Regions from separate parts of the Monashia sp. HAY1-11D genome, predicted to be linked through region 2. Evidence: riboswitches for the same ligand, from Rfam matches in the RefSeq annotation. Region 2 holds a riboswitch; the other holds the start of a gene.
What was found. Region 2 has a riboswitch for thiamine pyrophosphate ahead of AC1VM9_RS06080 (ECF transporter S component). Riboswitches for the same ligand answer to the same signal wherever they lie in the genome.
Positions count from the first base shown of each region.

Region 1: another riboswitch for thiamine pyrophosphate. It lies ahead of thiE (thiamine phosphate synthase); the one in region 2 lies ahead of AC1VM9_RS06080 (ECF transporter S component).

Region 1 covers NZ_CP200320.1:4,312,322-4,326,574, reverse strand. Annotated here, with positions in the region: gene AC1VM9_RS19955 (sodium/solute symporter) at 1-660, shown strand, start outside; gene AC1VM9_RS19950 (DUF485 domain-containing protein) at 944-1,234, shown strand; gene AC1VM9_RS19945 (solute symporter family protein) at 1,231-2,892, shown strand; gene proB (glutamate 5-kinase) at 2,989-4,101, opposite strand; gene thiC (phosphomethylpyrimidine synthase ThiC) at 4,257-5,969, opposite strand; gene thiD (bifunctional hydroxymethylpyrimidine kinase/phosphomethylpyrimidine kinase) at 5,966-6,820, opposite strand; gene AC1VM9_RS19925 (thiamine phosphate synthase) at 6,817-7,485, opposite strand; gene AC1VM9_RS19920 (thiazole synthase) at 7,482-8,288, opposite strand; gene thiS (sulfur carrier protein ThiS) at 8,281-8,481, opposite strand; gene thiO (glycine oxidase ThiO) at 8,478-9,671, opposite strand; gene thiE (thiamine phosphate synthase) at 9,668-10,414, opposite strand; TPP riboswitch at 10,410-10,521, opposite strand; gene AC1VM9_RS19900 (GntR family transcriptional regulator) at 10,631-11,299, shown strand; gene AC1VM9_RS19895 (1-aminocyclopropane-1-carboxylate deaminase) at 11,368-12,387, shown strand; gene AC1VM9_RS19890 (glutamate-5-semialdehyde dehydrogenase) at 12,462-13,745, shown strand; gene AC1VM9_RS19885 (class I SAM-dependent methyltransferase) at 13,813-14,253, shown strand, end outside.
Region 2 covers NZ_CP200320.1:1,299,717-1,313,969, reverse strand. Annotated here, with positions in the region: gene hutH (histidine ammonia-lyase) at 1-716, shown strand, start outside; gene hutU (urocanate hydratase) at 757-2,412, shown strand; gene AC1VM9_RS06120 (aminoacyl-tRNA deacylase) at 2,428-3,006, opposite strand; gene AC1VM9_RS06115 (allantoate amidohydrolase) at 3,090-4,343, shown strand; gene AC1VM9_RS06110 (formimidoylglutamate deiminase) at 4,343-5,689, shown strand; gene hutI (imidazolonepropionase) at 5,686-6,891, shown strand; gene AC1VM9_RS06100 (DUF1918 domain-containing protein) at 6,902-7,111, opposite strand; gene AC1VM9_RS06095 (sensor histidine kinase) at 7,377-8,660, shown strand; gene AC1VM9_RS06090 (response regulator) at 8,657-9,370, shown strand; gene AC1VM9_RS06085 (DUF4235 domain-containing protein) at 9,389-9,853, opposite strand; TPP riboswitch at 9,919-10,034, shown strand; gene AC1VM9_RS06080 (ECF transporter S component) at 10,103-10,717, shown strand; gene AC1VM9_RS06075 (ATP-binding cassette domain-containing protein) at 10,726-13,083, shown strand; gene AC1VM9_RS06070 (hypothetical protein) at 13,185-13,682, shown strand; gene AC1VM9_RS06065 (histidine phosphatase family protein) at 13,684-14,253, shown strand, end outside.

The DNA.
Region 1 (14,253 bases), 3.0 Mb from region 2:
TCGGTCGTCCTCCAGCTGCCGAGTCGGCTGCTCGAGGGACCGGCCGCGCAGGGGCTCACCGCGCTGCTGGCAGCGGGCGCGTTCGCCGCGTTCCTGTCCACCTCGACCGGCCTCGTCGTATCAGTGGCCGGCGTCCTGAGCCAGGACCTCGTCCGGTGGGGGTCCGGGCACCGGCAGGGCATCGCGTCCTTCCGCGTCTCCACCGTCATCGCCGTCGTCCTCGCGGTCCTGCTCACCGTCGCCTCGGCGGGCGTGCCGGTGGCCCACGCCGTCGAGCTGGCCTTCGCCGTCGCGGCGTCGACGTTCTGCCCGATGCTCGTCCTCGGGATCTGGTGGCGCGGCCTGACGGCTCCCGGCGCGATCTGCGGTCTCGTCGTCGGCGGTGGGCTCTCGATGGTCGCCGTCGTCGCGACGACCTTCGGCATCGCGACACAGGGGTGGCTCGGCGTCGTCATGAGCCAGCCGGCCGCCGTCACCGTGCCCGCCGCCTTCGCCACCATGGTCGCGGCCTCGGTCGTGACCCGGTCCCGGCGCCCGGAGCACGTGGCGCGCACCATGGTGCGGCTGCACGCCCCGGAGCACCTGCACCTGGACCGCGGGTCGTTCCACCCCGTCGGGTCGACCGCTCAGCGCACGAACGTGGCCGCTCGTCGCGGGTGAGTCCGCGTACGGCGAGCCGGTTCGGCCGCTCGGCGACGCCCGGAACGCCGGAGGATCCGTGACGGCCCGGACGCTCCTACCTTTGCAGTCGCCGGTCCCGTGACCGGCGAGCGGACGACAGCGACGTCGGTTCACGACCTGCCCGGGCGAGCCCGGCCGTCCTCGTCGTCCTGCGAGCACACCGACCCGCCCAACGCCAGGCCTCGTCGCCAGGCCAGTCATCCGGAGGTGGCCCGTGAGCAGAGAAGCTCCGCCGCGTGTGGCCGACGACCCCAACGTCGCCATGCAGGACTCGGCCGAGTTCGCCGCTTTGCGAACCAAGTTCCGCCGTTTCGTGTTCCCCCTGACCGCGCTGTTCCTCGCGTGGTACTTCCTCTACGTCTTCCTCGCCGTGTGGGCCAAGGGGTTCATGTCCACGCGCCTGGTCGGCAACATCACGTGGGGCCTGGTCCTCGGCCTCCTCCAGTTCGTCTCGACCTTCGTCATCACGATGGTCTACGCGCGCTGGGCCGACCGCGAGTTCGACCCCGCCGCAGAGGCCCTCGCGCAGAAGATGGGAGGGCACCACAAGTGAGCGCCGTCGCCACGTCCGCCACTGTCGTCTCGTTCGCGCCCGCCGCCACCACGGTCGGCAACCCGGCGATCAACATCGGCATCTTCGCCCTGTTCGTCGTCGTCACCCTCGCCATCGTCATCCGCGCCTCGCGCAACAACCGCAGCGCCGCCGAGTACTACGCGGGCGGGCGCGCCTTCAGCGGTCGCCAGAACGGCATCGCCATCGCGGGCGACTACCTGTCGGCCGCGAGCTTCCTCGGCATCGCCGGAGCCATCGCCCTCAACGGGTACGACGGCTTCCTCTACTCGATCGGCTTCCTCGTCGCCTGGCTGGTGGCCCTGCTGCTCGTGGCCGAGCTGCTCCGCAACGTCGGCAAGTACACGATGGCCGACGTGCTCAGCTTCCGGCTGCGCCAGCGTCCCGTGCGCATCGCGGCCGCGATCTCCACCCTCGTCGTGTCGTTCTTCTACCTGCTGGCGCAGATGGCCGGCGCCGGTGGCCTCGTCGCCCTCCTGCTCGGCGTCGAGGGCGCGGTCGGGCAGCGGGTCGTCATCGCCGTCGTCGGCGTCATCATGATCTTCTACGTCATCTACGGCGGCATGAAGGGCACGACGTGGGTGCAGATCATCAAGGCCGTGCTCCTCATCATCGGCGCCGGCATCATGACCCTGTGGGTGCTCGGCAAGTTCGGCCTCAACCTGTCCCAGCTGCTCGGTGACGCGGCGGCGGCGGCGCCCAAGGCGGCCGACGGTGCCACGCGGGACCTCCTCTCGCCGGGGCTGCAGTACAAGAACCCGATCGACTTCATCTCGCTCGCCATGGCGCTCGTGCTGGGCACGGCCGGTCTGCCGCACGTGCTCATGCGCTTCTACACGGTGCCGACCTCGCGCGAGGCGCGCCGCTCGGTCGTGTGGGCGATCTGGCTCATCGGCATCTTCTACCTGTTCACCCTCGTCCTCGGCTTCGGTGCCGCCGAGCTCGTCGGGGCCAAGGAGATCAAGGCCGCGCCCGGCGCCGTCAACTCGGCCGCGCCGCTGCTCGCCTTCCACCTCGGCGGTGAGATCCTCCTCGGCATCATCTCCGCGGTGGCCTTCGCGACGATCCTCGCGGTCGTCGCCGGTCTGACGATCACGGCGAGCGCGTCGCTGTCCCACGACGTCTACAACACCGTCGTGCGCGACGGGCAGGCGACGCCGGAGGAGGAGGTCAAGGTGGCGCGGATGGCGGCCCTCGTCCTCGGTGCGATCGCCATCGTGGGCGGCATCTTCGCCCTCGGGCAGAACATCGCGTTCCTCGTCGCGCTCGCGTTCGCCATCGCCGCGAGCGCGAACCTGCCGACGATCCTCTACTCGCTGTTCTGGAAGCGGTTCAACACCCGGGGCGCACTCTGGTCGATCTACGGCGGCCTCGTCAGCGCGATCACCCTGATCGTGTTCTCGCCGGTCGTGTCGGGCAAGCCGGTCGACCCGGCCACGGGCAAGAGCCCCTCGATGCTCCAGGGCGTCGACTTCCACTGGTTCCCGCTGGACAACCCGGGCATCATCTCCATCCCGCTCGGCTTCGTGCTCGGGTGGGTGGGCACGGTGACGAGCCGGGAGTTCAACGCCGCCAAGTACGCCGAGATGGAGGTCCGCTCGCTGACCGGCGTCGGCGCCGAGACGGCGACCCACCACTGACCCGCGACCGAGCGGCCACGCGTCCACCGGACGCGTGGCCGCTCGCGTGTCCGCGCGCCCTCCGCGGTCCCGTGCTCGAGGAGCGTCAGAGGAGCGTCAGAGGACGACGAGGTCGTCGCGGTGGATGACCTCGCGCTCGTACTCGGGCCCGAGGTCGCGGGCCAGCTCCCGTGTTGAGCGCCCGAGCAGGGCAGGCAGCTCGGCCGAGCTGTAGTTGACGAGCCCGCGCGCGACGGCCGTGCCGTCGGGTCCACAGACGTCGACGGGGTCGCCCTCGTGGAAGGTGCCCTCGACGGCGACGATGCCGGCGGGCAGCAGCGACTTCTTGCGGTGCACGAGCGCCGCGACGGCGCCGTCGTCGACGATGAGACGCCCGCGTGCCGTCGTCGCGTGCTCGAGCCAGAGCCGGCGGGAGCGCCCGCGGACGCCGATCGGCAGGAAGACGGTGCCGACGTCCCCGCCGGAGAGGACGTCGAGGACCCTGGCGGCGGCGGTCACCGTCGTGACGACGCCGGCCGCCGTCGCGATGCGGGCCGCCTCGATCTTCGTCGTCATGCCGCCGGTGCCCACCTTCGAGCCGCTGCCGCCGATCTCGACGCCGACGAGGTCCTCGGGACCGCGCACGAGGGGGATGCGGGTGGTGCCGGACCGCGAGGGCGGACCGTCGTAGAGCGCGTCGACGTCGGAGAGCAGGACGAGCGCGTCGGCGTCGATGAGGTGGGCGACGAGGGCGGCGAGACGGTCGTTGTCGCCGAAGCGGATCTCCGACGTCGCGACGGTGTCGTTCTCGTTGACGATGGGCAGCACGCCCAGGTCGAGGAGGCGCTCGAGGGTGCGGCGGGCGTTGGCGTAGTGGGTCCGCCGCGTGACGTCGTCGGCGGTCAGCAGGACCTGCCCCACGGTGATGCCGTGGACGCCGAACGCCGCGGTGTACCCGGCGAGCAGGGCGCCCTGGCCGACCGAGGCCGCGGCCTGCTGGGTGGCGAGGTCGCGCGGACGGGAGCCGAGGCGCAGGGGGTGGATGCCGGCCGCGATGGCGCCGGAGCTGACGAGGACGACCTGAGTCCCGTCGGCGTGGCGGCCGGCGAGCGCGTCGGACAGCGCGACGAGCCGCTCGTGGTCGATGCCGCCGTCCGGGCCCGTCAGCGAGCTCGACCCCACCTTGACGACGAGCCGTCGGGCGCTGGCGATGACGGATCGGGGTGACACAGCACCGACTGTAGTGAGGCGCCGGGCGGGACCGTCGGCCTGTCCATGGCGGCCCCCGTCGAGTGGGCGCTGCACCCGGCCGTCACGCGGGAGCGGTGACGGGTGCGAGCGCGCGCCCACCCGACGGGACGAGCCGGGGGAGGCGCCGGCCTCGGTCAGGGTGCCTCGACGTAGACGGACGCGCCGAGGTCGAGGAACTGGCGGCTCTTGTCGGCCAGCCCGGCCGCCACGGCGTCGTCGTCGGTCAGCCCCCGCTCGGCCGCGTAGCGTCGGACGTCCTGGCTGATGCGCATCGAGCAGAACTTCGGGCCGCACATGGAGCAGAAGTGCGCCGTCTTGGCCGGCTCGGCGGGCAGCGTCTCGTCGTGGAACGCGCGCGCCGTCTCCGGGTCGAGGGAGAGGTTGAACTGGTCCTCCCAGCGGAACTCGAAACGCGCGCGCGACAGGGCGTCGTCCCAGTCGCGCGCGTAGGGGTGGCGCTTGGCCAGGTCCGCCGCGTGCGCCGCGAGCTTGTACGTGATGACACCCGTCTTGACGTCGTCGCGGTTCGGCAGGCCGAGGTGCTCCTTCGGCGTGACGTAGCAGAGCATCGCCGTGCCGTGCCAGGCGATGTGCGCAGCGCCGATCGCCGAGGTGATGTGGTCGTACCCCGGTGCGACGTCGGTGGCGAGCGGGCCGAGGGTGTAGAACGGCGCACCGTGGCACCAGTCCTGCTGGAGGTCGACGTTCTCCTTGACGAGGTCGAGCGGCACGTGGCCCGGGCCCTCGACCATCACCTGGACGTCGTGGTCCCAGGCCCGCTCCGTCAGCTCGGCGAGGGTGCGCAGCTCGGACAGCTGGGCCTCGTCGTTGGCGTCGGCGGTGCAGCCGGGCCGCAGGCCGTCGCCGAGGCTGAAGGCGACGTCGTAGCGGGCGAGGATCTCGCACAGCTCGTCGAAGTGGGTGTAGAGGAAGTTCTCCTCGTGGTGGGCCAGGCACCAGCCGGCCATGATCGACCCGCCCCGGCTGACGATGCCCGTGATCCGACGGGCCGTGAGCGGCACGTAGCGCAGCAGGACGCCGGCGTGGACGGTCATGTAGTCGACACCCTGCTCGCACTGCTCGACGACCGTGTCGCGGAAGACCTCCCACGACAGCCGTGACGCGTCCCCGTCGACCTTCTCCAGGGCCTGGTAGATCGGCACGGTGCCGATCGGGACCGGGGAGTTGCGCACGACCCACTCGCGGGTCGTGTGGATGTCGTCGCCGGTCGACAGGTCCATGACGGTGTCCGCGCCCCACCGGGTGGCCCACGTCAGCTTCTCGACCTCCTCGGCCACCGAGCTCGTCACCGCGGAGTTGCCGATGTTCGCGTTGACCTTGACGAGGAAGGCCCGCCCGATGACCATCGGCTCGCTCTCCGGGTGGTTGACGTTGGCGGGGATGATCGCGCGTCCCGCGGCGACCTCGCTGCGGACGAGCTCGACGTCGCAGCGCTCGCGGGTGGCGACGAACTCCATCTCCTTGGTCACGACCCCTGCGCGGGCATAGGCCAGCTGGGTGACGCGGCGCCTTCCCTTGGCGCGCAGGGGGTTTCGACGCGTGCCGCGCCACTCGAGGGAGGCCGCGCCACGGCGCACGGCCGTGCGGCCGTCGTCGGCGAGGACTCGTTCCCTGCCGGTGTACTCCTCGGTGTCGCCGCGCTCGGCGATCCACCCGGCTCGCAGCGGCGGCAGGCCCTCCTCGGGCACGCTGCCGGGCCCCGACGTGTCGTAGAGGCGGAACGGGGGGTTGTCGCCGGACTGGGTCACCTCGGTGAACGGCACGGCCAGCCCGTGCGGCTCGCTGGGGACGTGCACCTTGGTGCGGGCGGGTCGGTGGGTCGTCATGGACGGGCTCCTCGCTGGGTGGTGGACGGGTGGGGGTGGGTCGTGGTGTGGGCGACGGGGCCGCGTCCCGCGCCGAGGCGCCAGGCCGCCGAGGCGAGCAGCGCGCGGCGCACGAAGGCCCGGGCGGACCCCACGGCGTCGGGGACGTCGGCGCCGCGGGCCAGGTGGGCAGCGGCGGCCGAGGCGAAGGTGCAGCCGGTGCCGTGGTCGTTGCGCGTCGGCAGCTCGGCGGAGCGCAGGACGTGGCTGCCGGACGCGTCGACGAGCACGTCGACGCGGTCCGTGCCTTCGCGGGAGGTGACGACGCCGCCGGTGACGACGACGGCCCGGCACCCGGTCGACTCCCGGAGGGCGCGGGCCTGCCGCGTCTGGCCGGCGACGTCCGTGGCGGGCCGGCAGCCCAGCAGGACGCCGGCCTCCTCGGTGTTCGGGGTGAGCAGCGTCGCGTGCGGCAGGAGCAGGTCGCGCAGGGCCGCCGGCACCCCGGGACCGGCCAGCGGGTCCCCGCTCGTCGCGACGAGCACGGGGTCGACGACGAGTCGAGGGAGGCGTCCGAGCGCCGCGAAGCCGGCCACTGCCGCCACGACGTCGACGGAGCCGAGCATCCCCACCTTGACCGCCGCCGGCGCCAGGTCGCGCAGGACCGCCTCGACCTGCGCGGCGACGACGTCGGCGGGCACCGCGTGCACCGCGTGCACCCCGGTCGTGTCCTGGACGGTGACGGCGGTGACGGCGCTCGCGCCGTGCACGCCGAGGGCGCCGAACGTCGCGAGGTCGGCCTGCAGGCCCGCGCCGCCACCGGAGTCCGAGCCGGCGACGGTCAGGGCGACGGGTGGCGTGGTGGACGTCATGGCGGGAACCCCCCTGAGGCAGAGACCGACTCGACGATGGCGCGGGTCGCGGCCGTCGGGTCGGCGGCGCGCATCACCGGGCCCATGACGGCGACGCCGTCGGCCCCCGCGTCGAGACAGGCGCCGGCGTTCGACGCGTCGACCCCGCCGAGGGCGAGGACGGCGGGCAGCGTGCGGCGGACGCGTCGGGCGGTGGTGAGGGCCGCGCGCAGCCCGGTGAGGCCGAGTGCCGGCCCGTAGCCGGGCTTGGACCGCGTCGGTGCCACCGGCGAGAGCGTCGCGAGGTCGAGCCAGTCGTCGGCTGCTCGCACGAGGTCGGACACCCGGTGGCAGGACCGGCCGACGAGCCGCGCCCCGGCCAGCTCGGGGTCGAGCTCGCGGACCCGGTCGACGTCGCGGCTGGGCAGGTGCACCCCCACCGTGTCGAGCGGCACGGTGAGGTCCGGTGGCAGGGGAGCGGCGACGAGGAGCCCGGCCTGCGCCTCGGCGCAGAGCGTCGCCACCGCCTCGACGAGCCGGGCCCGCTCGGGTGCCGGCAGGTCGCGCTCGCGGACGAGGACGCCGTCGGCGCCCCCGTCGAGCGCCAGCGCGACGACGTCGAGCACCGCGCGACCGGCGGGAACCTGGCTGCGGTCGGTGACGACGAGCACGCGTGGCGCGCTCACGCGCCGACCATTCCCTCGAGGGGCGAGGAGGCCCGGGCCAGGTGTCGCCGAGGGACCCGCCCGGCCAGCCGGGCCAGGCGCCCGGCCTCGACGGCGTGCCGCATCGCGGTGGCCATCGCGACCGGGTCCTCGGCCCGGGTCACCGCCGTGGCGAGCAGCACGGCGTCGCACCCGAGCTCCATCGCCAGCGCGGCGTCCGAGGCCGTGCCGATGCCGGCGTCGAGGACGACGGGCACGTCGACGGCGTCGCGGACCAGCTCGATCGCGTGGGGGTTGCGGATGCCGAGCCCGCTGCCGATCGGTGATCCGAGCGGCATGACCGCCGCACAGCCGACGTCGGCGAGCCGACGCGCCACGACCGGGTCGTCGTTCGTGTACGGCAGCACCGTGAAGCCGTCCCGGACGAGCTGCTCCGCCGCGTCGAGGAGCTCGACGACGTCGGGCAGCAGCGTCCGGTCGTCGGCGACGACCTCGAGCTTGACCCAGTCGGTGCCCAGGGCCTCACGGGCGAGCCGTGCCGTGAGCAGCGCCTCCCGGGCGGTGCGGCAGCCGGCCGTGTTGGGCAGCAGCCGGACCCCGGACGCGTCGAGGACGTCGAGCAGGCCGCCGGTCCCGCCCGGCGGCACGCGCCGCATCGCCACGGTGACCATCTCCGTCCCGGACGCGCGCACGGCGGCCGCGAGCACGTCGTGGCCCGTGGCTCCGCCGGTGCCGAGGACGAGCCTCGACCCGAACGTCGTTCCGCCCAGGACGAAGGGGTCTGCCGGGCCGGCCTGCGCGGCAACGGTTCCCACGTCAGCCACCTTGCAGGGCCGTGACCACCTCGACCCGGGAGCCCACCGGGACGACGGTGCGGGCCCACGCGGACCGCGGGACGACGACGTGGTCGACCGCGACCGCGACACCACGAGGTGGCACCCCGAGGTCCTCGACGAGGTCGTGGACGGTGGCGCCGGGGCGCACGAGGCGCTCCTCGCCGTTGACGTGGACGGTCACGCGTGCTCCTTCGGGTCGGGGGACGGGCAGAGTCGGACGGGGTCGAAGGCGAGGGCCGGCCGCGGGGGTGGGCGGCCGTCGACGTGGGCGGTGACCGTCTCGGCCGTCAGCGGCGCGAGCAGGACGCCGTCCCGACCGTGCCCGGCGGCCACGAGCAGCCCCTCGACGCAGGTCGGGCCCACGAGCGGGAGGTTGTCGGGCGTCGCCGGACGCAGCCGGGCCGTCGCCTCGCGGAAGTCCGCCTCCGCGAGCTCGGGCACGACGTCGACGGCGTCGTGCAGCAGGTCGTGGACGGCACCAGCGGTGACCGTGGTGTCCTCGCCGACGTCCTCGCTCGTGGCCCCGACGACCACCTCGCCGTCCGGTCGCGGTACGACGTACACCTCACGGCCGTGGACCGTGGCACGCACCGTGTGGCCCAGCACGTCGCCGGTGGTGCCCAGCCGGAGCACCTGGCCCTTGAGCGGGCGGACGGGGACGGGGTGGCCGAGGGAGCGGAGGGCGGCCGGTGCCGACCAGCCCGCCGCGACGACGACCACGTCGGCGTCGATGTCGACGTCTGCCGCGGCGCCGCCCGGGCCGAAGCCGGTCCCGACGGGACGTGCCGCGACGGCCCGTCCCTGGTGCAGCACCGGCTCCGCGGCCACGGGCAACACGGTGCCCCCGTGCGCCACGAACGCGTCTGCGAGCGCCGCGACGACGGCCCGCGGGTCGACGGCGGCCTCCTCGAGACGCAGGGCTCCCGTGACCCGTGGGCTCAGCGCCGGCTCGAGGCGGCGCGCCGCCCGCGCCGTGAGCCGCTCGGCCCGGCAGCCGCGCCGCTCGAGGAGGTGGGCATGACGGGCGAGGTGCGAGGCGTCGTCGGCGTCGAAGGCGACGAGGAGCGTCCCGCGCGGCGCGAGGTCGAGGGGTCGTCCGGCGTCACGGGCCAGCTGGTCGGCGAACTGGGGCCACGCCCGGGCCGAGACGAGCCCCGCGGACAGGAGGGCGTCCTGGCCGAAGACCGCCTCGCTCGCCGGCGCGACCATGCCGGCCGCCGCGTGGCTGGCGCCCGTGCCGAGGGCCGGGTCGAGCACGGTGACGACGTGGCCCCCTCGGGCGAGCCGCCACGCGCACGACAACCCGATGACCCCGCCGCCGAGGACGGCGACGCGCCGCGCGGGCGCCGGGTTCGGCTCCTCGGCCGTCACGACGCGGCGCCGGTCGACCCGTTCCCGACCGCCGACGCCAGGGGCGTCGACGGGTCGATCGGTGGTGGGGACCCGGACGGGAGGGGCGGGTTCGTGTCCGCGCCGGCCAGCGCCCGGAGGAGCCCCGCCAGGGACGCGGCCGGGTCGGCCGCGGTGATCAGTGCGCCCACGACCGCGACGCCGTGCGCCCCGGCCCCGAGCAGCGCGGGGACGCGGGACGCGTCGACGCCCCCGATCGCGACGACGGGCAGCCGGGTCGCGGCCGCGACGGCGGCGACGCCCGCCGGCCCGAGGGGGTCGGGCAGGCCGGGCTTGGTCGTCGTCGCGTACGCCGGGCCGACGCCCAGATAGGTGGCCCCCTCCGCCTCGGCGGCACGCGCGGTGGCCGCGTCGCGGGCCGTGGCGCCGACGACGAAGCCGGCCGGGACCAGCGCCCGCACCCGTGCGACCGGAAGGTCCGTGGCACCGAGGTGCACGCCGTCGGCGCCCGCGGCGAGTGCGACGTCGAGGCGGTCGTCGACGAGGACCAGGACGCCGGCCGGCCGGGCGACCGCGAGCACCCGGAGCGTCAGGTCGAGCGCGGCGCGGTCGGTCAGCTCCTTGGCGCGCACCTGGACGGCGAGCGACCGGGGCTCGGGGCAGGCCACGGCGGCCCGGACCTCGCGCATCGGGTCACGCCCGTCGCGGGTGTCGGTGAGGACGTGGAGCCGGGGGAGGTGCCCCGTCGGGTCGTGCGGCGTCATCGCGTCTCCTTGGTCCCTGCGCCGGCATGATCCGGATCAGGTGTGGACGGTCAGGGCCGCGTCAGCCCCCTCTCAGCCCGGTGCGCCGGACTCCCGTGAAGGACGTCACCCACCCTAGCCACCCGGTCGAGCGCCCGCGGTGCGGGGTCTCGGGTGGTGGACACGGCCGTAGGGCGCGGCGTTGACAGACCCCCTTGGCGATGTGCAATATATCGCATGCCCATTCCGGCCGAGGTCGTGCCACCGCGGCCGTTGCTGCGCGACGACGTGCACCGGCGCCTGCGCGACGCGATCGTCGACGGCACGTTGACGCCAGGGGAACAGCTGCGCGACCAGGAGCTCGCAGCGTGGCTGGGGGTGAGTCGCACCCCGGTCCGCGAGGCCCTGCTGCGGCTGGCCCAGGCCGGGCTCGTGCACGCCGCGCCGGGCCGCTCGACGACCGTCGCCGGCCTCGACGCGCGCGCCATCCGGGACGCGCAGGCTGTCGTCGCGTCGATGCACCGGCTCGCCGTCGAGCTCGCGGTGCCGCAGCTGGGCGCGGCCGACCTCGAGGCGATGCGTGCTGCGAACGAGCGCTTCGCCGACGCCCTGAGCCGCGGCGACGCCGACGCCGCCGTCGCCGCCGACGACGCGTTCCACGCCGTCACGGTGCGCGCCGCCGCCAACGCAGCCGTCGAGAGCGTCCTCGACCAGTTCACACCGGTCCTGCGCCGGCTCGAGCGGCTGCGCTTCGGCTCGCTGTCCGGACGGGCCTCGGTGGCGCTCCACGACCGCATCGTCGAGCTCTGCGCCGCCGGCGACGCGAGCGCCGCGGGACAGGCGGCTCACGAGACCTGGGAGACGCTGCGCCCGCTCATCGAGAGCCTCGAGTCCGAGAACGACTGAGCGCCAGAGCCTTCCATCCCTCGCTCGCACACGCGTCCGAGAACGCCCGCACCGCAAGGAGACCCACCATGTCGATCCACGACTTCGAGCGCTACCCGCTGACCTTCGGGCCGAGCCCGGTGCACCGGCTCGACCGCCTCACCACCCACCTGGGTGGCGCCGAGGTGTGGGCCAAGCGCGAGGACGTCAACAGCGGCCTCGCCTTCGGGGGCAACAAGACCCGCAAGCTCGAGTACATCGTCCCCGACGTGCTTGCCAGTGGTGCCGACACCCTCGTGTCGATCGGCGGCTACCAGAGCAACCACACGCGACAGGTGGCCGCGGTCGCCGCAAAGCTCGGCCTCCGGTGTCGTCTCGTCCAGGAGAGGTGGGTCGACTGGGACGACCCCGTCAACGACACCGTCGGCAACATCCTCCTGTCGCGGATCATGGGAGCCGACGTCCGGCTCGACCCGCACGGCTTCGACATCGGCATCCGGCCCTCGTGGGAGGAGGCCGTCGCCGAGGTCGAGGCGGCGGGTGGCACGCCGTACGCGATCCCCGCCGGCGCGTCCGAGCACCGCCTCGGCGGGCTCGGCTTCGCCGGCTGGGCCTACGAGGTGGCCGAGCAGGAGCGGGAGTTCGGTGTCTTCTTCGACACCATCGTCGTCTGCACCGTCACCGGCTCGACTCACGCGGGCATGGTGGCGGGCTTCGCCGCGCTGGAGGACGCCGGTGGCCGCCCGCGCCGGGTCATCGGCATCGACGCCTCCGCGACGCTCGAGAAGACCCGGGACCAGGTCGCGCGGATCGCCCGGCACACGGCCTCGCTCATCGGCCTGGAACGCGAGCTGCGCGACGACGAGCTGACCGTCCTGGCGGGCTGGGCCGGTGACCTCTACGGCGTCCCCGTCGAGTCGACCGTCGAGGCGATCCGGCTCTCGGGCCGTCTCGAGGGGATGATCCTCGACCCGGTCTACGAGGGGAAGTCGATGGCCGGCCTCGTCGACCTCGTGACCTCGGGGGAGATCCCGTCCGGGTCGACCGTCCTCTACGCGCACCTCGGGGGACAACCGGCCCTCAACGCCTACAGCGGCGTCTTCTCCTGACCCCCGCGCGGCGGCAGGTCCCACGTCGCGAAAGGCGTGCGTGGGACGCCGCCGGGCCGACCTACCCTTGGACCATGGAACGCACCATCGACCCCGCAGTCGTCGAGTACGTGACGCGGGTGGCCGAGGGCGCGCGTGTCGCGTCCCGCCGGCTCGCCCTCATGTCCCGCGCCGAGAAGGACGCCGCGCTGCTCGCGCTCGCGGACGCCGTCGACGCGGCCGCCCCGGCGATCGTCGCCGCCAACGCCGAGGACCTCGAGCGCGGGCGCGCGCAGGGCATGTCCGAGAGCCTCCAGGACCGCCTGCGCCTCGACGAGGAGCGGGTCGGCGCCGTGGCCCAGGCGCTGCGCGACGTCGCCGCGCTGCCGGACCCCGTCGGCGAGGTGGTCCGTGGCTCGACCCTCGCCAACGGGCTGCAGATCCGCCAGGTGCGGGTGCCGATGGGCGTCATCGGGATGATCTACGAGGCCCGGCCCAACGTCACCGTCGACGCCGCCGGGCTCGGCCTCAAGTCGGGCAACGCCGTCATCCTGCGCGGCGGGTCTGCCGCCGCCAGCAGCAACCACGCGCTCGTCGAGGCGCTGCGGGGTTCCCTTGCAGCCCAAGGCCTCCCGGCCGATGCCGTCAACCTCCTCGAGGAGGGCGGCCGCGACGCCGCGCGCGCTCTCATGACCGCCCGCGGCAAGGTCGACCTCGTCATCCCGCGCGGCGGTGCCGACCTCATCCAGACCGTCGTCACCGAGTCGACGGTGCCGGTCATCGAGACCGGCGTCGGGGTGTGCCACGTCTTCGTCGACCGGGCGGCCGACCTCGACAAGGCCCGGGCCATCACCCTCAACGCCAAGACGCACCGGCCGAGCGTCTGCAACGCGGCCGAGTCGCTGCTCGTGCACCGGGACGTCGCCGCGGATTTCCTGCCCAAGACGCTGACCGACCTCGCCGGCGCCGGCGTGCGCCTGCACGTCGGACCCGAGGTGACCGACTACGCCGAGGCGGCCGGCGCGGCCTACGACCTCGCCACCGAGGCCGACTTCGGCACCGAGTGGCACGGCCTCGAGATGAGCGTCGCTGTCGTCGAGGACCTCGACGAGGCCATGGACCGCATCCGCCGGTACGGGACCGGGCACACCGAGGCGATCGTCACCGAGGACCGGGGCGCCGCGCGGCGCTTCACGGCCGAGGTCGACGCAGCCGCCGTCATGGTCAACGCGAGCACGCGGTTCACCGACGGCGGCGAGTTCGGGTTCGGCGCCGAGATCGGCATCTCGACGCAGAAGCTGCACGCACGCGGGCCGATGGCCCTGCCCGAGCTGACGACGACCAAGTGGGTCGTCGAGGGGGACGGGCACGTGCGCTGACGCGGGTCGGGACCGTCCGGTGACCGCGCCGCGGCGCGCGCCGGCGCTGATGGCATGATGTGCCGTCATGGAAGGCACCGAGGTCCGCAAGCTCGCCGAGCTCGAGGACGAGCACTGGTGGTACCGCGAGCGGCGCCACCTGCTCGCGCGGGCCATCTCCGGTCTGACCCCCGGACGCGCCATCGACATCGGTGCGGCCGGTGGCGGCAACACCCGCGTCCTTCGCCGACACGGTTGGGACGCAGTCGCGTTGGAGTACGGCGCCGACGGTGCCGAGGTGGCCCACGAACGCGGGCTGGCCACCCTGCGGGGGGACGCGACCAACCTGCCGCTCGCCGACGACTCGCTCGACCTCGTCGTCGCCTTCGACGTCCTGGAGCACCTGCACGACGACGACGCCGCCGTCGCCGAGGTCCGGCGCGTGCTGCGACCCGGCGGCACCTACCTCGTCGCCGTCCCGGCCGACCCGCGGCTGTGGTCGAGCCACGACGTCGCCGTCGACCACGTC
Region 2 (14,253 bases):
GCACCCGGGTGCAGGACGCGTACTCGCTGCGCTGCGCTCCCCAGGTGCACGGCGGCGCCCGCGACACCGTCGAGCACGCGGTCCGCGTGGCCTCGGCCGAGCTCGCCTCCGCCGTCGACAACCCGGTCGTGACCCCGGACGGACGCGTGGAGTCCAACGGGAACTTCCACGGCGCCCCGGTCGCGTACGTCCTCGACTTCCTCGCCATCGTCGCCGCCGACGTCGCCTCGATGGCCGAGCGCCGCACGGACCGCTTCCTCGACGCCGCCCGCAACCACGGCCTGCCGCCGTTCCTCGCCGAGGACCCCGGCGTCGACTCCGGCCTGATGATCGCCCAGTACACCCAGGCCGCGATGGTCTCGGAGCTGAAGCGCCTCGCGGTCCCGGCCTCCGTCGACTCGATCCCGAGCTCGGCGATGCAGGAGGACCACGTGTCGATGGGCTGGTCGGCCGCGCGCAAGCTGCGCCGGTCGGTCGACGCCCTCGGCCGCGTCCTCGCGATCGAGCTGCTCACGGCCGCGCGTGGCATCCGGCTGCGCGCACCGCTCGAGCCGTCGCCGGCCTCCGCCGCGGCCATCGCCGCGCTCGACGCCGTGACGAACGCCGCGCCCGGCCCGGACCGCTTCCTCGCTCCCGACATCGAGGGCGCCCACACCGCGGTGCGCGACCGTTCCGTCGTTGCGGCCGTCGAGGCCGTCACCGGCCCGCTCAACTGACCCAACTGCCTGAATCTGCTTGAACGAGAAGGGAACCGACATGGAAGGTGCACGTCCGGTCCGCGCCGCGCGCGGGACGCAGCTGACGGCGCGCTCGTGGGCCACCGAGGCCCCGCTGCGGATGCTCATGAACAACCTCGACCCCGAGGTGGCCGAGCGTCCTGACGACCTCGTCGTCTACGGCGGCACCGGCCGCGCGGCCAGGGACTGGCGGTCCTTCGACGCCATGGTGCGCACGCTGACGACGCTCAAGGACGACGAGACGATGCTCGTCCAGAGCGGTCGCCCCGTCGGCGTCATGCAGACGCACGAGTGGGCCCCCCGCGTCCTCATCGCCAACTCCAACCTCGTCGGCGACTGGGCCACGTGGCCCGAGTTCCGCCGCCTCGAGCACCTGGGCCTGACGATGTACGGCCAGATGACCGCGGGGTCGTGGATCTACATCGGCACCCAGGGCATCGTGCAGGGCACGTACGAGACGTTCGCCGCCGTCGCCGAGAAGAAGTTCGGCGGGACGCTCGCCGGCACCCTGACGCTGACCGGTGGCTGCGGCGGCATGGGCGGCGCGCAGCCGCTGGCGGTCACCCTCAACGACGGCGCGTGCCTCATCGTCGACGTCGACCCGGCCCGCCTGCACCGACGAGTCGAGCACCGCTACCTCGACGAGGTGGCCGAGAACCTCGACGACGCGGTCGAGAAGGCCCTCGCGGCCAAGCGCGAGCGACGCGGCTGGTCCGTCGGCGTCGTCGGCAACGCCGCCGAGGTCTTCCCCGAGCTGCTGCGTCGCGGTGTCGAGATCGACATCGTCACCGACCAGACCTCGGCCCACGACCCGCTGTCCTACCTGCCGGTGGGGGTCGAGCTCGCCGACTGGCACGAGTACGCCGAGAAGAAGCCCGAGGACTTCACCGACCGCGCCCGCGCGTCGATGGCTGACCACGTCCGGGCGATGGTCGAGTTCCAGGACGCCGGGGCCGAGGTCTTCGACTACGGCAACTCGATCCGCGACGAGGCGCGCCTCGGCGGGTACGACCGCGCGTTCGAGTTCCCGGGCTTCGTGCCGGCCTACATCCGGCCGCTCTTCTGCGAGGGCAAGGGCCCGTTCCGGTGGGCCGCGCTCTCCGGCGACCCGAAGGACATCGCCGCCACCGACCGGGCCGTGCTCGACCTGTTCCCGGACAACGACCGCCTCCACAAGTGGATCCGCGGCGCCCAGGAGCGGATCGCCTTCCAGGGCCTGCCCGCGCGCATCTGCTGGCTCGGCTACGGCGAGCGCGACAGGGCCGGACTGGCCTTCAACGAGCTCGTCCGCACCGGCGAGGTCAGCGCGCCGATCGTCATCGGCCGCGACCACCTCGACTCCGGCTCGGTGGCCAGCCCCTACCGTGAGACCGAGGCGATGGCCGACGGCTCCGACGCCATCGCGGACTGGCCGCTGCTCAACGCCCTCGTCAACACGAGCTCGGGCGCCAGCTGGGTGTCGATCCACCACGGCGGCGGCGTCGGCATCGGTCGCAGCCTCCACGCCGGCCAGGTCAGCCTCGCCGACGGCACCGACCTCGCAGCGCAGAAGCTGGCCCGCGTGCTGACCAACGACCCCGGCATGGGCGTCATCCGGCACGTCGACGCCGGCTACGAGCGCGCCGAGGAGGTCGCCCGCGAGCGCGGTGTCCGCGTCCCGATGCAGGAGGGCTGACCCGACCCGATGCCCTCAGCCCTTGCGGACCTCCTCGTCGGAGATGTCGGCCACGGTCGCGGCGAAGAGCCGGATGACGTCGTCGCCGGCGACCGTGAGCCCGACGCCGTGCGCACCTCCACCGATGGAGATGCGACGTCCGACGAGGTGGCTGTCGGCGATGACGGGCAGGGCCGTCGCGGACCCGAAGGGCGTGATGGTGCCGCGCTCGTAGCCGGTCACGGCCTTCGCGGCCGCGGCGTCGGGCATCGAGATGCGGTTGGTGCCGAGGAGGGCACGCACCTTGGCCCACGAGAACGTGCGGTCACCGGGTACGAGGACGAAGACATGGTCGTCCTCGGAGCGGCGCACCACGAGCGTCTTGATGAGGTCGCGCGGCTCGATGCCACGGGCTGCCGCGGCCTCCTCGAGGGAGCCCACCCGACCGTGCCGGGTCGCCGTGAACGGGATGCCCGCGGCTCGCGCAGCCTCGACCGCCGGCGTGCGGATCGGCTCGGACTCACTACGCTCGGCGGTGTCATCACGGTCGGGCCCCTGCGGGGAGCCGTCGGGGGAGGCGTCGGTGGAGGCATCGGGGGAGGCGTCGGGGGACATGTGCGACAGCCTAGTTTCGAGGCCTGGTTTCGAGGCCGGTGCGAGCCACCGGCGACGCGAGGAGTGGACGAGGTGACGACGACGTGACGACGAGCTTCGACCGGATGTGGGCCGGCCTCGAGCCGGTGGGCCGCCACAGGGACACCGGAGGCTACCGGCGCTACGCGTGGACCCGGACCGACCACGACCTGCGGGAGTGGTTCGCCGCCGAGTGTGCCGCCCGTGGCCTGGACGTCGTCGAGGACCGCGCCGGCAACCAGTGGGCCTGGTGGGGCGACCCCGACACGACGCCCGGCGTCGTCATCGGCTCGCACCTGGACTCGGTGCCCGACGGCGGCGCGTACGACGGGCCGCTCGGGGTGGTCAGCGCCCTCGCCGTCGTCGACGACCTGCGCGCCGCCGGCGTCGAGCCGGACGTGCCCCTCGGCATCGTCAACTTCGTCGACGAGGAGGGGGCCCGCTTCGGGGTCGCCTGCGCCGGCTCCCGCATCATCACCGGCGAGCTCGACGCCGACCGCGCCCGCTCGCTCGCCGACGGCGACGGCGTCACCATGGCCGAGGCGTGGAGCAAGGCCGGCCGCGACCCGGCGTCCATGGGTCCCGACCCCGACACCGTGCGGCGCGTCGGCCGGTTCGTCGAGCTGCACATCGAGCAGGGCAAGGCGCTCGCCCTCGCCCCGGACGGCACCGACGACCTGTCCGACGACGCGCGTGCCGTCGCCATCGGCACCGACATCTGGCCGCACGGCCGGTGGCGCATCGACCTGCCGGGCGAGGCCAACCACGCCGGCACGACCCGCCTCGAGGACCGCCGCGACGCCATGATCTCCCTGGCCGACGTCGTGCACGCCGCCCGCTCCTACGCCACCGCGCTCGGCTGCGTCGCCACGGTCGGCAAGGTCGTCGTCGAGCCGGGCGGGGTCAACGCGGTGCCGAGCCACGTCACGGCCTGGCTCGACGCGCGCGGCCGCTCCGAGCACGCCGTCCGCTCCGTCGTCGAGGCGGTCGCCGGCGACGCCATGCGCACCGGAGGGGAGACGACCATCGAGTCGTGGACGCCGCCGACGACCTTCGACGCGGACCTCGTCGAGCAGCTGCGCTCCGTCCTGCCCGCCGCGCCCCTGCTCGGCACCGGTGCCGGGCACGACGCCGGCATCCTCGCCACGCACGGGGTGCCCTCGGCGATGCTCTTCGTCCGCAACCCGACGGGAGTCTCGCACTCGCCGAAGGAGTCGGCCTACCTCGACGACTGCCACCACGGCGTCAGCGCCCTGACCGCCGTGGTCACCGCCCTCACCGCTCCCACCGCTCCCGCCGCTCGGAAGGACACCCCCTGATGACCTCGTTCTGGTGCGAGAGTGCCTGGCTCACAGGGGGGTTCGCCCACCGTGTCCGACTCGTCACGGCCGACGGCTGCTTCAAGGAGGTGCTCGTCGACGCCGACCCGGAGCCCGGCGACGTGCACCTGGCCGGCGTCACGCTACCCGGCATGGCCAACACGCACAGCCACGCCTTCCACCGGGCCCTGCGCGGTCGCGTCAACGGCGGCGGCGGCAACTTCTGGAGCTGGCGCGAGCAGATGTACGCCGCGGCGGAGCAGCTCAACCCGGACACCTACTTCACGCTCGCGCGGGCCGTCTTCGCCGAGATGGTCCAGGCCGGGTTCACGGTCGTCGGCGAGTTCCACTACGTCCACCACCGTCCCGGCGGCCACGCCTACCGCGATCCGAACGCCATGGGCCTGGCCCTGCGGCAGGCCGCGGAGGAGGCCGGCATCCGCCTGACGCTGCTCGACACGTGCTACCTCGAGGGCGGCCTCAACGGCGGCGGGCACGTCGAGCTGCACCCCGGACAGCGCCGGTTCAGCGACGGCACCGTCGACGCGTGGGCCGAGCGCATGGCCGCTCGCCCGGGACCGACCGACCGGGTCCGCCTCGGTGCGGCGATCCACTCGGTGCGGGCCGTGCGTCGCGAGGACCTGCCCAAGGTCGTCGAGGCCGCCGGCGACCTGCCGCTGCACGTGCACCTGTCGGAGCAGCCGGGGGAGAACCTCGCCTGCCAGATGTACTACGGCTGCACCCCCACCGAGCTGCTCGACGGCGCCGGGGCGCTCGGGCCCGACCTCACGAGCATCCACGCCACGCACCTGACCGAGCACGACCTCGAGCTGCTCGGCGGCACCGGCACCGGCGCTTGCATCTGCCCGACCACCGAGCGCGACCTCGCCGACGGCATCGGCCAGTCTCGCGCCCTGCACGACGCCGGCAGCCCCATCTCGCTCGGCTCGGACCAGAACGTCATCATCGACCCCTTCGTCGAGCTGCGCGGCATCGAGATGCACGAGCGCCTGCTCACCAACGAGCGCGACCGGTTCTCGGCCAACGACCTGCTCCTCGCGGCGTCCTTCAACGGGTACCGCGCGCTCGGCTGGTCCGACGGCGGGCACCTGAGCAAGGGCGCCCTCGCCGACTTCGTCACGGTCCGCGCCGACACGGTCAACACCGCCGGCTCGGCGCACGAGCAGATCATCTACTCGTGCGTGGCCTCGGACGTGTCGACCGTCGTCGTCGGCGGTGAGGTCGTCGTCAGCGACGGGCAGCACCGGATGGGTGACGTCGGGCGGCTCCTCGGTGGGGCCATCGAGCGTCTCAGTGCCGGTGTGGCGGGCGGGGTGCACGCGTGAGCCTGCTGATCACCGGTGTCGCCGAGCTGACGACGAACGACCCCGAGGTCTCCGACTCGCTCCCGCCGGGGTCCGACCCGGGCGACCGGCTGCTCGGCATCGTGCGCGACGCCGCGCTGGTCGTGTCCGACGACGGCGTCCTCGAGTGGGTGGGCCGGCGGGCGGACGCGCCGGCCGCGGACAGGTCGCGCGACCTCGGTGGCCGGGCCGTCATCCCCGGCTTCGTCGACTCGCACACGCACCTCGTCTTCGCCGGGGACCGGTCCGCCGAGTTCGCGGCGCGGATGACCGGGACGCCGTACGACGGCGGCGGCATCCGCGTCTCCGTCGAGGCCACGCGAGCCGCCTCCGACGACGAGCTGCTCGCCCTCGTGCGCGGCCGCGTCGCGGAGATGCGCGTCCAGGGCACGACGACCGTCGAGGTCAAGAGCGGCTACGGGCTCACGCTCGAGGACGAGGTGCGCGCCCTGCGCATCGCACGAGAGGTGACACCCCACACGACGTTCCTCGGGGCCCACGTCGTCCCGCCGGAGTACGCGGCCGACCGGGCGGCGTACGTCGACCTCGTCACCGGCCCGATGCTCGATGCCGTTGTCCCCCAAGGCGGTCCGGCCCTGGCCGAGAGCATCGACGTGTTCTGCGAGCCGCACTCGGCGCACGCCTTCGACGCCGACGAGTCCCGCGCCGTGCTCGAGGCGGGCCGGGCGCGCGGGCTGCGGTTGCGCGTGCACGGCAACCAGCTCGGCCACGGCCCCGGCGTCCGTCTCGCGTGCGAGCTGGGCGCGGCGAGCGTCGACCACTGCACCTACCTCGACGAGGCCGACGTCGAGGCCCTCGTCGCCGCGCGCGGCACGACGGTCGCCACCCTCCTGCCGGGCGTCGAGTTCTCGACCCGCTCGCCCTACCCGGACGCCCGCCGCCTCGTCGACGCCGGGGTCGACGTCGCGCTGGCCTCGGACTGCAACCCGGGCACGTGCTACTCCTCCTCGATGCCGTTCGCCATCGCCCTCGCCGTGCGCGAGATGGGGCTGACGCCGGCCGAGGCGCTGCACGCCGCGACGGCCGTGTCCGCCCGGTCGCTGGGCCTGGACCGGCGCGTCGCGGCGGGTCGGCCGGCGCAGCTCGCGGTCGTCGACGGGCCGAGCCACCTGCACGTGTCCTACCGCGCGGGCGTGCCCGTCGTGCGCAGCCTCGATCTCTGAGACCGGCCGGTCAGCCCGGGGCGGCGTCCTCGGTCGCGGGCTCGCACTTGAGCACCGAGCCGGGTCCGGGGTGGATCAGGCCGGTGTGGCCGTCGGACCACTCGACGACGTACGGTGGCCCGCCACCGTCGCCCTTGACCTCGCGGATCACGCCGACCCGCGTCGACTGGCCGACGTGCTCGGCCGCCATCGTGATGCGGTCACCCACCTTCGCGTCCATGGGCGCACCTCCTCGTGCCGTGCCTGTGTGCTCGTGGGCGGAGCCCGTGACCGGGTCCAGTCCCAGCACACCACCGCCGGGGGTCGCGCGGGAAGAGGTCCGCGCCGATCCGCGCCGATCCGCGCCGATCCGCGCCGGGTGACGTCATGGGCGACGTGACGGTCGGCGTCGACGCGTCCGTCCTCCCGGGGTCGCACCCGCGGGCCACACCGGTGCGACCACGGGCGGACGCCCCACGACGGCGTGCTCGCCTAGGCTCGGGCGCATGAGGGAGGGGTCCGTGTACGACTGGCTGCAGCGGCGCCCCCTCCTGCTCGACGTGCCGCTGGCCCTGCTCCTGTCGTTCGTCGCGGTGGCCGTGCTCGGCTCGGGCGCGGCCAGCCCCGTCTGGGCGCTCCTCGGCCTGCCGAACCTCGCCCTCGTGTGGCGCCGGAGCCGTCCGACGCTCGCCTTCACGGTCGTCTGCGTGGGCCTGGCGCTCCGCGTCGTCGTCGTCCGCGACCTCCTGCCGAGCGACACCGCGTTCCTCGTCGCCCTGTACTCGCTCGCGGCCCACGGGCGCCGGCGGCCGGTCCGGCTGGCCGGGCTGGGGGTCGCGGCGGTCGCCTCGGCGATCGCCGCGGTGCGCTTCACGGCCGAGTCGGTGACCCACCTCGAGGCACCCGCCGTCGCGTTCACGTTCGTCGCCTGCGCGACCGCCGCCCTGTCGGCCTGGACGCTCGGTGACCTCAAGCGCGCCCGGCTCCAGCGGCTCGCCGACCTCCAGGACCGGGCCGAACGCGTCGAGCGCGAGCGTGAGCAGGAGCTGCGCCTCGCCGCGCAGCAGGAGCGCGCGGCGATCGCCCGCGAGATGCACGACGTCGTCGCCCACGCCCTGTCCGTCATCGTCGTGCAGGCCGACGGTGCCGCCTACGCCGCGACGCGCCGGCCGGAGGGCGCCCTCGAGCAGGCGACCCGCACCCTGGTGACCATCGGCGCCACGGCACGCGACGCCCTCGGCGAGACCCGCCGCCTCGTCGGTGTGCTGCGCGACCCGGACTCGGGCGCGGAGCTCACCCCGACCGGTGGCCTCGACCAGCTCGACGACCTCGTCGCGGGCGTCCGGGCCGCCGGTGTCCCCGTCACCCTGAGCGTGCAGGGAACCGGCGCGCCACGCCCCGTCGCGCTCGACCTCGCCGCGTACCGCGTCGTGCAGGAAGGCCTGACCAACGTCATCAAGCACGCCGGGGCGGGCGCGCAGGCGCGCGTCGACGTCGTGCAGCAGCCCGGACGCCTCCGGGTGCGCGTCCGCGACGACGGGCGCGGCGCCGCGAGCCCGGACGACGGCCGCGGGCACGGACTGGCCGGCATGCGTGAGCGGGTCGCCGTGCACGACGGGACGCTCACGGCCGGGCCGCACCCGCACGGTGGGTTCGAGGTCCTCGCGACGCTGCCGCTACCGGCCGAGCCGTCGGCGGCCCGGCCGCTCCTCGGGCCCGTGGACCACACCGTGCCGATGGCGACCACGCCCACCGTCCCGACCCACCCCGCCGACGAGAGGGCCCGATGACCCCGCCGCGACCCCTCGACCCGACCGGCCCGGTGCGGGTCATGATCGTCGACGACCAGGCCCTCGTGCGCGCCGGCTTCCGCATGGTCCTCGACGCCGAGCCCGACGTCGAGGTCGTCGGCGAGGCGGGCGACGGCCAGGCCGCCCTCGACCTGCTCCCGGGCCGCGACGTCGACGTCGTGCTCATGGACGTCCGGATGCCCCGCCTCGACGGCATCGAGGCCACCCGTCGGATCGTCGACGCGGCCTCTGTCACCGGCGCATCCGGGCCGCGCGTGCTCGTCCTCACGACGTTCGACCTCGACGAGTACGTCCTGGCCGCGCTCCGTGCCGGCGCCGCCGGGTTCCTGCTCAAGGACGCCGGACCGGCCGAGCTGCTCGCCGCCATCCGGGCCGTGCGCACCGGCGACGCCGTCGTCGCGCCCGGCCCGACGCGTCGGCTCCTCGACCGCTTCCTGCCCGTCCTCGACGAGCCGGACCGCCGTGACGGGCTGGACCGGCTCGACGTCCTCACCGAGCGCGAGCGGGAGGTGCTCGAGGCCGTCGGCCGTGGCCTCAACAACGCCGAGATCGCCGCGTCGTTCTTCCTCGCCGAGGCGACCGTCAAGACGCACATCGGCCGGATCCTGGCGAAGCTGGGCCTGCGCGACCGCGTGCAGATGGTCGTGCTGGCCTACGAGACCGGCCTCGTCCGCGTCGGGGACGCGTAGGCCGGCCGGAGGTTCCGCTCAGCGGCCGCGGGTGGCCTTCTCGATGGCCTTCTGCGTCGCCTTCTCGGCCTTGGCCCGGGCCTTGGCCAGCTTCTTGGCGGCCTTCTTGTCCTTCGGCGCGACCTGGTCGTCCTCGAGCGCCTTGGGCAGGTGGCCGGTCGAGCGACGGTAGTACGTCGCCGCGCCGCGCTCGGCGGCGACCCGGGCGGCGGCCACGGCCATCGACGAGATCGCGGTGAAGAGGACGACGTCGCGGGTGCGCTCACGCTCGTAGTCGCCCTTGACCGGCACGTTGCGGCCCGTCGCGAGCTTCCAGCCCCTCTGCGCGGCGTCGGTGGCCACCTTGGTGGCGACGAGGGTGGCCCCCACGCTCAGCATCTTCCACGTGGCGTTGCCGGCGGCCGTGTGGTGGGTCCTCGCGTCGTCCGCCTTCGCGACCGCCCGCGAGGCCGCGCCCTTCGCCTTCTTCGCGCTCCGTGCCATGGCGTGACTGTACCCATGGCGTCAGGGGTAGAGTCACCCCCGACAACTGAACAGCACCACCCACACCCATACGACAGGGGAGCGCGAGACGCGCTGAGAGTGCGGCAGCCCCACGGCCGAGCCGCAGACCCTCGAACCTGCTCCGGTTAGCACCGGCGAAGGAAGTCGGTATCTCAGGTCACCCGCCGGCGTCACGACGCCGCGGCGTGCCCTCCCCGAGGTATCCATCGGAAACCCGGGAGCCACACCATGTCCAGCACCATCACCGCGAGCGGGCCGCTGACCCGCTGGCGCACCATCGACCTGCTCACCTGCGCCTTCCTCGCCGTCGCGTTCGGCGTCGCCTACTGGGCGTGGGGGCTGGTCTACGCCATCCCGTCCGACGCCGTCTCGGCCGGCTTCCCGCCGCTCGGCGCGCTCTTCAACTGGCCGTGGCTCGTCGCCGGCATCGTCGGGATGCTCGTCATCCGCCGCCCCGGCGCAGCCGTGTTCACCGAGCTGCTCGCCGCGGTCGTGTCTGCCCTCATCGGCACCCAGTGGGGCATCACCACCGTCGTCTCGGGCCTCGCGCAGGGCCTCGGCGTCGAGCTGGGCTTCGCCCTGTTCGGCTACACCGTCTACCGCTGGGCGCCGCTGCTCGTCGGCGGTTTCCTCGGCGGCGCCCTCGAGGCCGTCTACGAGTGGTACTCCTACTGGACCGACTGGGGCTGGGGCTACAAGGTGGCCTACCTGTTCCTCCTCGGTGGCTCGGTGGCCGTCTTCGGCTCGCTCCTCGCGGTCGGGCTGACGCGGCTGCTCGCGCGCGCCGGAGCGCTGTCGGCGTTCCCGCCGGGCCAGGAGGCGCGGGAGCGGACCGCGTCCTGAGGTCCCTCGTGCACCGCCCGTCCGGCGCCGTCCCCGCTGACCGGCCGACGCTCGATGCAGCGGCCCTCGATGCAGCGGCCCTCGACGCGGCTCCGGTCGGTGCCCGCGTCGAGGTCCGCGACCTGACCTGGCGTCCGTACGGGCGGGCGCGGCCGGTCCTCGAGCACCTCGACCTCACCGTCGAGCCCGGCGAGCGCGTCCTGCTCGCCGGGCCGAGCGGGTCGGGCAAGTCGACGCTGCTGCGCGCCGTCGCCGGGCTGCTGCTCACCGCCGACGCCGGTGAGCTGTCGGGCGAGGTGACCGTGGGGGGCCTTGCCCCTCAGGCGGTCCCGGGGTCGGTGGGCCTGGTCCTGCAGGACCCCGGCGCCGGCGTCGTGGCCTCGACGGTGGGTCGTGACGTCGCCTTCGGGCTCGAGAACGTGCGGCTGCCCCGCGACCGGATGCCGCCCCTGGTCGAGACGGCGCTCGACGAGGTCGGCCTGGCGATGCCGTGGTCGAGCCCGCCCTCGACGCTGAGCGGCGGGGAGTCGCAGCGCCTGGCCCTCGCGGGGGCGCTCGTCATGGAGCCGTCGGTGCTCCTGCTCGACGAGCCGACCGCGATGCTCGACGCCGACACGGCGGCGGGGGTGCGACGCGTCGTCGCCGACGTCGTGCAGCGCCGTGGCCTGACGCTCGTCGTCGTCGAGCACCGCCTCGACGGGTGGGTCCACCTCGTCGACCGCCTCGTCGTGCTCGGCTCCGACGGTGCCGTGGTCGCCGACGGCCCGCCAGGCCGAGTGCTGGAGCGTGAGGCGGAAGCCCTTGCCGCACAAGGTATCTGGGTGCCGGGCGCACGGGACCCCGAGCCGCTTTCGCTCGACCTGCCGGCCCTGCCCGGCGCCGCCGCCGGCGTCGTCCCCGACGGTGGCGTCGTCGCGGCGGCTGTCGGTGTCGGCGTCGAGCACCGCACCCGTCGGCTCGGCGAGCCGGCCCGGACCACCACCGCCGTCGTCGGGGCCGACCTCGAGGCGCACGCCGGGCGCACGCTGGCGCTCGTCGGGCCGAGCGGCGCCGGCAAGTCCTCGCTCATGACCGCCCTGGGCGGCCTCCTCGAGCCGGCCGCCGGACGCGTCGACGTGGCGCTGCCGCTCGTGCCGGGGGACGACGCCTCCCGGGCGCGGGTCGAGCCGCCGCACGCCTGGGCCTCGCCCGACCTCGCGCGCGTCGTGGCCTGGGTGCCGCAGCGGGCCGCGACCGCCGTCGTCGGCAGCACCGTCCGGGACGACGTGCTCACCACCCTGCGGGCGCTCGGAGCCGATCCGTCGGCGGCCGCCGCCCGCGCCGACGCGGTCCTCGACGCGCTCGGGCTCACCCACCTCGCGGGCGCCGACCCGCGCCGGCTCTCCGGTGGGGAGCAGCGTCGGCTGGCCATGGCCTCGGCCGTCGCCCACGGTCCGGCGCTGCTGCTCGCCGACGAGCCCACCGTCGGCCAGGACCGGCTCACGTGGGCGGCGGTCACCGGTGTCCTCGAGGCCGCCCGCCGGGAGGGCTCCGCCGTCGTCGTCACGACCCACGACCCCGGCGTCGTCGCCCGGGCCGACCGCGTCCGCACCGTCGGCCGACCCGAGCAGCCGCCGCCGGACCCCGTGCCCGAGCGGCGCACCCTCGTCGCCCGCGCCGGCCCCCTCGCCCTCGTCCTCGCCGCGCTGTGCGTCCTGCCGCTGCCGGCGCTGCTCGACACGTGGCGCCAGGGCCTCGCCGTCCTCGTCGTCGAGGGAGCGCTGGCCGCCCTCGCCCTCCTCGCGCCGGGGCAGGGGCGTCGTCCGGCCGGGCGCCTGCGCGGTGTCCTCGCCCGGCTCGCTCCCGCGGCGCTGGCCGTGGTCGGCGTCGCGTGGTCGGCCTGGCTGCTCGGTGGGCGCGACCTCGAGGTCGCGGCCGGTGCGGCGCTGCGCGTCCTCGCCCTCCTGGTGCCCTCGGCGGTCGTCGTCGGCGCCGTCGACCCGGACGCCCTCGGCGACCACCTCGCCCAGCGGCTGCGGCTGCCGGCCCGACCGGTCGTCGCCGCCACCGCGGCGCTCCAGCGGCTCCAGTCCTTCGACGTGCTCTGGGGCGAGCTGATGACGACGCGCCGGGTTCGTGGCGTCCGCGCCCGGTCGGGGCCCGTGGCGCGTGGCCGGGAGGCCGTCGTCGTCACCGGCGGGCTGCTCCTCGGCGCGCTCACGCAGGCGGCGGCGCTCGCGCTCGCCATGGACGCCCGCGGCTTCGCCGAGGCGCGCCGGCGCACGTGGGCGGGGCCCGCGCCGTGGCGGGCCGCCGACACGCTCGCGGTGCTCGCGGGCCTCGTCCTCATCGCGTCCGGCGTGGCCGCGCGCCTGCTCCTGCCCTGAACAGGGACGCGGGGCACAATGGGCGCGAACCGCGCCGGGTCGGGTCATCCGCCCTCCCGCGCCGCAGCCCCAGCCGCAGCACAGCAGGAAGAGGTGGACCCGTGCCGCGTCCCCGTCGTCTCGTCCCGAGGTCGCTCGCGGGCGCCGTCCCGCTGGTGCTCGTGGCCGCCGTCCTGGGGGCCTGCGGCCAGCCGACGCCGTCGGACCCCGACGACAGCCTCGCCCCGACCGTGAGCGTCGCCGTCCAGCCGACGATCCTGCCCGACACGGCAACCACCACCGACGACCCGACACCGTCCGCCGCGGGCGACGGCGGCCTCTTCGACGCCGGCTCGAGCCTCAGCGGCGTCCGGTGCGCGCCTGGCGCCGGCGACGTGTGGGACCTCACCGGGACGCTGAAGAACCCCGACACGGAGCAGCACACCTTCACCGTGGCCGTCTTCATCGTCAAGACCGCCGACGGCTCGGAGGTCGTCAGCAAGGAGGTCGACGTCCCGCTCCAGGCGGGCCAGAGCGCCCCCGTGTCGGTCGAGAGGTTCTGGACCGGCCCGAAGAAGGGCGTCGAGTGCCTGACCGGCGTCACCGTCAAGGACCAGTGACGTGCGGCTCTTCCTCGTGCGCCACGGCCAGACCCACGCCAACGTCGCCCGCCAGCTCGACACCGCGGTGCCGGGCCTCGACCTCACCGACGAGGGACGGGCCCAGGCCCACGCCCTGGCCCAGCGCCTCCGCGGCGAGGACCTCGCCGCCATCTACACCTCCGACCTCGTGCGCACGCAGCAGACCGCCGCACCCCTGGCTGCCGAGCTCGGCCTCGAGATGGTCGTCCTGCCCGGCCTGCGCGAGATCCAGGCCGGGGACTGGGAGATGTCCACCGAGTGGCAGCCGTACGTCGACGCCCTCGTGAGGTGGCGCGAGGATCCCTTCCACGTCATCCCGGGCGGCGAGAGCGGCGCCGAGTTCCTCGCCCGCTACGACGCCGCCATCGCGCGCATCGTCGCCGACGGCCACGAGTCGGCGCTCGCCGTGAGCCACGGTGCCGCGATGCGCGTCTGGTGCGCGGCCTCCCTCGGCCTGCCCGGGTCGTTCTTCGACGACCGTCGCGTCGACAACACCCACGTCGTCACCCTCGAGGGTGACCCGGACGCCGGCTGGCGCCTCCTCGCGTGG